Regions from separate parts of the Streptomyces ovatisporus genome, predicted to be linked through region 1. Evidence: riboswitches for the same ligand, from Rfam matches in the RefSeq annotation. Region 1 holds a riboswitch; the other holds the start of a gene.
What was found. A riboswitch is a leader RNA that binds a small molecule or an ion and turns the genes downstream of it on or off. The one in region 1 is predicted to bind cobalamin.
Positions count from the first base shown of each region.

Region 2: it holds a riboswitch for cobalamin, as region 1 does, so the genes downstream of both, metE (5-methyltetrahydropteroyltriglutamate--homocysteine S-methyltransferase) here and ACFPA8_RS24315 (cobalamin biosynthesis protein) in region 1, are expected to answer to the same signal.

Region 1 is NZ_JBHSFH010000015.1:45,384-48,586, reverse strand. Features, by position in the region: gene ACFPA8_RS24320 (cobyric acid synthase) at 1-1,018, opposite strand, end outside; gene ACFPA8_RS24315 (cobalamin biosynthesis protein) at 1,015-1,995, opposite strand; cobalamin riboswitch at 2,194-2,325, opposite strand; gene ACFPA8_RS24310 (hypothetical protein) at 2,500-2,718, opposite strand; gene ACFPA8_RS24305 (inorganic phosphate transporter) at 2,844-3,203, opposite strand, start outside.
Region 2 is NZ_JBHSFH010000003.1:25,378-28,580, reverse strand. Features, by position in the region: gene ACFPA8_RS01910 (cytochrome P450) at 1-574, opposite strand, end outside; cobalamin riboswitch at 963-1,184, shown strand; gene metE (5-methyltetrahydropteroyltriglutamate--homocysteine S-methyltransferase) at 1,322-3,203, shown strand, end outside.

The sequences.
Region 1 (3,203 bases):
GCCCACGCGCGTGCAGCCACTCCAGCGCCCGTACGGTCCCGCGGGTGCCGGGCAGCACCACCAGGTCCGCGTCGGCCAGTTCCTCGGGACGGTCGGTGAACCGGACGACGACACCCGGCTCGGCGGCCAGCGCGTCGACGTCGGTGAAGTTCGACATCAGCGGAAGCGGTACGACGGCGACGCGCAGCACGTCCGTTCCGTGCGGTCCGTCCGCCGCCGACTCCCGTACGGTGCCGCGCAGGGAGATGCGCAGCCCGTCCTCCTCGTCGATTCCCAGGCCGTGCTGCCAGGGCAGAACCCCCAGCACGGGCCGCCCGGTGAGTCCGCGCAGCATCTCCAACCCGGGCTCCAGCAGCGACACATCGCCGCGGAACTTGTTCACCAGGTAGCCCGCGAGGAGGGCCTGGTCCTCTGCCGCGAGCAGCGCCGTCGTACCGAAGAAGGACGCGAAGACCCCGCCGCGGTCGATGTCGCCGACGACCACGACGGGCAGACGAGCGCTGCGTGCCAGCCCCATGTTGACGATGTCGGTGCGCCTCAGGTTGATCTCCGCAGGGCTCCCCGCGCCTTCGCAGATCACCGCGTCGTGCGTGCGCCGCAGCTCCTCCAGGCAGTCGGTGACCGTCCCCAGCAGCCTCTCCTGCCGGTCCGAGTGGTAGCCACGTGCGCTGAGTTCACCGACTGCCCTGCCCAGCAGCACCACTTGGCTGCTGCGGTCGCTGCCCGGCTTGAGCAGCACGGGGTTCATCAGCGCGGTCGGCTCGGTCCGGGCGGCCGCGGCCTGCATGGCCTGGGCCCGTCCGATCTCGGCGCCCTCCCGTGTCACGTACGAGTTCAGCGACATGTTCTGGGCCTTGAACGGTGCGACCTTCAGGCCCTTGCGTGCCAGCCAGCGGCAGATGCCCGCCGTGACCACGCTCTTGCCCGCGTCGGACGTCGTGCCGGCGACCAGCAGCCCACCGCCCCGGCTCCCGGTACCGCTGCCCGCACCCCCGCGCGGTCTCTCCGTACCCGTCACGTCGTCCGACTCCTCCCGTCCGTACGAGTCCCCGCCACGGCGAGCCGCCCCGCCACGCCCACGGCCGTGGTGAAGGCCAGCGAGAGGAGCCCGACGCGCCGCGAGAGCCGCACGGCGCGTGCGATGTCCCCGGTACGCACGGCCCGTCCGGGGGAGTTGAGCACCGGCCTGTGCTCGGTGCGTCCGCCGTAGCTGAGCGTGCCGCCCAGCCGTACACCCAGCGCACCCGCGAACGCGGCTTCCACCGGGCCCGCGTTGGGGCTGGGGTGCCTGCGCGCGTCGCTCCGCCAGGCGCGTACGGCACCGCGCGGGCACGGTCCGGCGAACGCGGCGAGTGCGGATGTCAGACGCGCGCCGGGCCACCCGGCCACGTCGTCCAGCCTCGCCGCGGCCCAGCCGAACTTCCGGTGGCGCGGGGAGAGATGACCCACCATGGCGTCGAGCGTGTTGGCGGCGCGGAAGGCCGTCATGCCGGGGACGCCCGCGAGCGCCCCCCACACGAGAGCGCCCACGACGGCGTCCGAGGTGTTCTCCGCCACCGACTCGACGACGGCGCGGGCGATCCCCTCCGCGTCCAGCAACTGCGGGTCACGGCCGCACAGTTGCGGCAACAGGCGCCGTGCGCTCGGCACATCTCCCGCTTCCAGGGCCGCCTCGACGGAACGCGCCGCCGTGCTCAGCCCGTTGCCGCCCAGCGCGGTCCATGTCACCGCCGCCGACAGCGAGATGAAGGCGGTGGTCCGGCCGGTCCGGCGGACACCGCGCGTGAGGAGCGCCGCGGTCGCGGCCGGGCCCGCGACGCAGAGTGCCGCGTAAGCCGCGCCCGCCGCACGGGAGTCGCGCCACAGGGCGCGCTCCGCAGCGGCAGCGGCCCGTCCGAACGCGGCGACGGGGTGTCCGGTGCGCGGGTCGCCCAGAAGCATGTCACCCAGGTAGCCGAGGACCGCGCCCCCGGCGTACGCGCGATGAACTCGCATGTCTCAGCGCGCCGTCGGGTCCCGGCGGACGGGGCCGGCCGCACGGAGTCCGGGGCGGCCGGCACGAGGAAGGCGTGGGCGCGGAAGTCCGGGTACGGGACCGGCGGGGGCGACTACGGGCAGAGCTGCGGCCGGAAAGCCACGCATGGCGGAGTCCTCACTCAGGGTCCTCGCCCTGGCTCGACGTACCGGCGGCGAGAGTCTCCTGGCTCCCGGATCGCAGCGTCCCCCGGCCTTCCGGCCTGCTGTTGCTCTCGGCCGTGACCTTCGCTTGGGGTTCGCTCCCCGGTGACAGTGGCGGGACCGCGCCGGATTCTCACCGGCTTCCTCTCCAGCCGCCGTTGGGCAACGGGCAGTCCACCACGTACGGGAGGGGGCGTCAACTCGCCGCTGACCTGCGGCGGAAGACTGTGAGCAGACACACGGAGAAGGGGTACGGGCGAATGCCCGTACCCCTTCTCCGTGTTGCCCGTGGTGCCTAGAAGCCCGCCGGCGGGCGGGAGTTCACGGTGCGGTGATGATGTAGATGCCGTACGCCACCGCGGCGGCGCACAGCGCGTAGCAGGCGTACGCCCCGGTGCGTGCGAGCGCCGACGCGCTGCCGCCGTGGCTCTTCCCGGCGGAGCCGTTCACGATGCCGAGCGTGAACACGCCCACCAGGCCGACCGTGGCCACGAGGCTGACGCCGAATACCTGGCCGAGCGCTGCCCAGTCGATGTCCATAGCGTTTCCCTGTCTGAGGTCCGGCAGAAGTCCGGCTGCCGCCGGTCTGCTGTGCGGTTCGGTCTGCGGATTGAAATGTGCGGTCCGGTCCGTGGGATTCGGTCTGCCGGCTCCCCAGGCCCTGACTAGCCGAGCGTGGAGCCTGCCCGGGGACGTTCCGTCTCGGGTTCGGCCGCCGGCTCGGTCGTCCGGGTGCCCTGCGACGGCGGAGTACCCGCACCCGGCAGCGCGCCGTCCGCTCCGGCCTTCGCCGGGGGCGGCGGTGCGACGGCCTGCAGTGCGGCCGTGACCACGCCTGCGGGCTCCTGCCCGGCCGTCTCGCCCGGGACCGTCGTGTCGTTGACGTTGGTGTGGTCGACGGGCTGGCGCCGCGAGAGCAGCCAGATGCCGCCGCTGATGACCAGCGCGAGCACCGCGACCGTGGTGACGCCCCAGGTGCCCTGCCCGGCCAGAAGGGCGGCGAGAGCGGCGACGAGCCCGGCTGC
Region 2 (3,203 bases), on a different contig from region 1:
TGAGCTGGGCGAGGATACGCGGCCGGTGCCGTTCGGGGATGCCCATCATGTTGCACACCACCTCGAACGGCACGCGGGAGGCGACGGCGGTGACGAACTCGCGTGACGGGCGCTCCACCGCTTCCTCCACGACCCGCGCCACGACGTCGTGGATGTCCCGCTCCGCCTGCGCCAGCAGACGCGGACTGAAGGCGCGCGAGACGATCTTCCGGAGCTGTGCGTGCTCCTGACCGTCGAGATTGACCATGGACTGCCCGAACAGGGTCTGCACCCACCGGGCGGGCAGCGGCGTGGTCACACCGGGCGCGCTCCCGAACACGGCGGGGTTGCGGCTGGCCTCGCGTACGTCCTCGTGCCTGACCAGAGCGTAGAAACCCGGCTGGTTCCCTCGGCGCAGGGCACCGGCCGGAGGGCTGAAGAACTCCGGCGACTCCCGGCTCCGCAGCTTCGCGAACACCGCCAGTCGCTGGTCGTGCGGCAGCTGCCAGAAGCGGGGGTCTGCCGGGTTCGCCTCGGGCGGAAGGTCCGCGGGCGGGGTGATCGAGGCGGACTCGGCGGGTCCGGGGAGTTGCATGGTCGTCTCTCCTGTCACGTGTTGACGGGGCTTCGTCGCCGCTCCGGCACGGGCAGCGCACGGGCCCCGGGCCGGGGGACGGCGCAGTGCGGCACAGCACGTACCGCTGGGCCGTCCGGGGCGCCGCGGCGGCGGGGCGGGCGGTGACTCTCCGGGAGCAGCTTGGGACCGGCGGCCGCCCCGAGGGGCCCGCCACACCGCCGCGGACGGGACGGCCCCCTCCGTCGGCGCAGGGAGGAGCAGGCAAGCGGACCACGCGGTGCGGGACTCCCCGCGGACGGCTCCCGGCCGCAGCGCGCACGCCCGCCCCCGCGTACTGCGTTTCAAACCGCCCTCGGGCATGAGCAACCCCTCACCGCCGGCCTTTGCCGCCGCGTCCCGCGCGCTCGTACGCTTGAAGGGCGGTCGGTTCGCCCTGTCCGCCAGGCAGGGGGTCGCAAGAGGGAATCCGGTGCGAATCCGGAACTGCCCCGCAGCGGTGAGTGGGAACGAACGCCGTCAGACGCACTGGGCCCGTACGGGCCCGGGAAGCGACGGCAAGTAGGAGCCGGTCCGTGACGGACACGGCACGCCCACGAGTCCGAAGACCTGCCACTGCCCGTGCACGTGACGCGTGCGCGGCGATCTCGGTGACCTCGAGGGCGGGTCGGCGGCGGAAGGCGAGCACGCAGTACGTGCCGCCGCGTCACCTCTCCTGCTCGCGCCCGGCTCCCGGGGACACCGGCGAGACTCGCGAAGGAGAGTTGAGTGACCACCAAGTCCGCAGCCGCGGCCTCCCGTGCCACCGTCCACGGCTACCCCCGGCAGGGGCCCGGCCGTGAGCTGAAGAAGGCCGTCGAGGGATACTGGAAGGGCCGCGTCACCGCAGACGAGCTGCACCGGACCGCTGCCCGACTGCGCCGGGACAACTGGCGGCAGCTCGCGCGCACCGGCCTCCACGAGGTCCCCACGGGGGACTTCTCCCTCTACGACCACGTGCTGGACACGACCGTCATGGTCGGTGCCGTCCCGGAACGGCACCGCGCCGCGGCCGAAGCCGACGCACTGGACGGCTACTTCGCCATGGCACGCGGCACGCGGGACGTGGCGCCCCTGGAGATGACGAAGTGGTTCGACACCAACTACCACTACCTCGTACCGGAGTTGGACCCCGGCACGGTCTTCTCCGCGAACTCCGGCAAGCAGACGGGCGAACTCGCCGAGGCAGTCGCCCAGGGCCACACCGCACGCCCGGTGCTCGTCGGGCCCGTCACCTATCTGCTGCTCGCCAAGCCCGCGCCCGGAGCCCCCGGCGACTTCGAGCCTCTGACGCTGCTGGACCGGCTGCTGCCCGTCTACGCGGAGGTGCTCGCCGACCTGCGTGCGGCGGGCGCCGAGTGGGTCCAGCTCGACGAGCCCGCACTCGTGGCGGACCGCAGCCCCGCGGAGCTGAACGCCGCTGCCCGCGCCTACCGTGAGCTGGGCGCCCTGGCCGACCGGCCGAAGCTGCTGGTGGCCTCCTACTTCGACCGTCTCGGCGAGGCGCTGCGCGTCCTGGCCAAGGCTCCCGTCGAGGGCCTCGCGATGGACTTCACCGGTCCCGCCGCCGCCAACCTCGACGATCTGGCGCGTGCGGGCGGGGTGCCGGGCAAGCGGCTGATCGCCGGAGTCGTGGACGGCCGCAACGTGTGGATCAACGACCTGAAGAGGTCGCTGGCCACACTGGTCTCGCTGCTCGGCTTCGCCGAGCGGGTGGACGTCGCACCGTCCTGCTCCCTGCTGCACGTACCGCTGAACGCAGCCGTCGAGCGTGACATCGACCCGCAGATCCGGCGCTGGCTGGCCTTCGCCCGGCAGAAGGCGGAGGAAGCCGTCACCCTGGCCCAGGGACTGAGCGAGGGCACCGGGATCATCGCGGGGCTGCTCGCCGCCAACTCCTCAGCGCTCGCCTCCCGTTCGTCCTCGAAGCTCACCCGTGACGCGACTGTGAGGGCACGGGCCGCGGCCGTCACCGAAGCCGGGACGCGCCGCGCGCAGCCCTATCCCGAGAGGGCCGCCGCCCAGCGGGCGAAGCTGAAACTGCCGCCGCTGCCGGCCACCACCATCGGCTCCTTCCCGCAGACAGGTGAACTTCGGGCAGCCCGCGCCGACTTGAGGGCGGGCCGGCTGGACGCCGAGGGCTACGACAGGCGCATCGCAGCCGAGATCCGCGAGGTGATCCACTTCCAGGAGCAGGCCGGACTCGACGTGCTGGTGCACGGTGAGCCCGAACGCAGCGACATGGTGCAGTACTTCGCCGAGCAGCTCGACGGCTGCGTCGCGACGCAGCACGGCTGGGTCCAGTCCTACGGCACGCGCTACGTCCGTCCGCCCATCATCGCCGGGGACATCTCACGCCGCGCGCCGATGACCGTCGCGTGGACGCGCTACGCCCAGGAGCAGACCCGGCGCCCCGTGAAGGGGATGCTGACGGGCCCCGTCACCATGCTCGCCTGGTCCTTCGTACGCGACGACCAGCCGGAGGCCGAGACCGCACGGCAGGTCGCTCTCGCCCTGCGCGACGAGGTCGCCGATCTGGAGGCCGCGGGAACCGCCGTGATCCAGGTCGACGAGCCCGCGCTCCGGGAGAGCCTCCCGCTGCGGGCGGCCC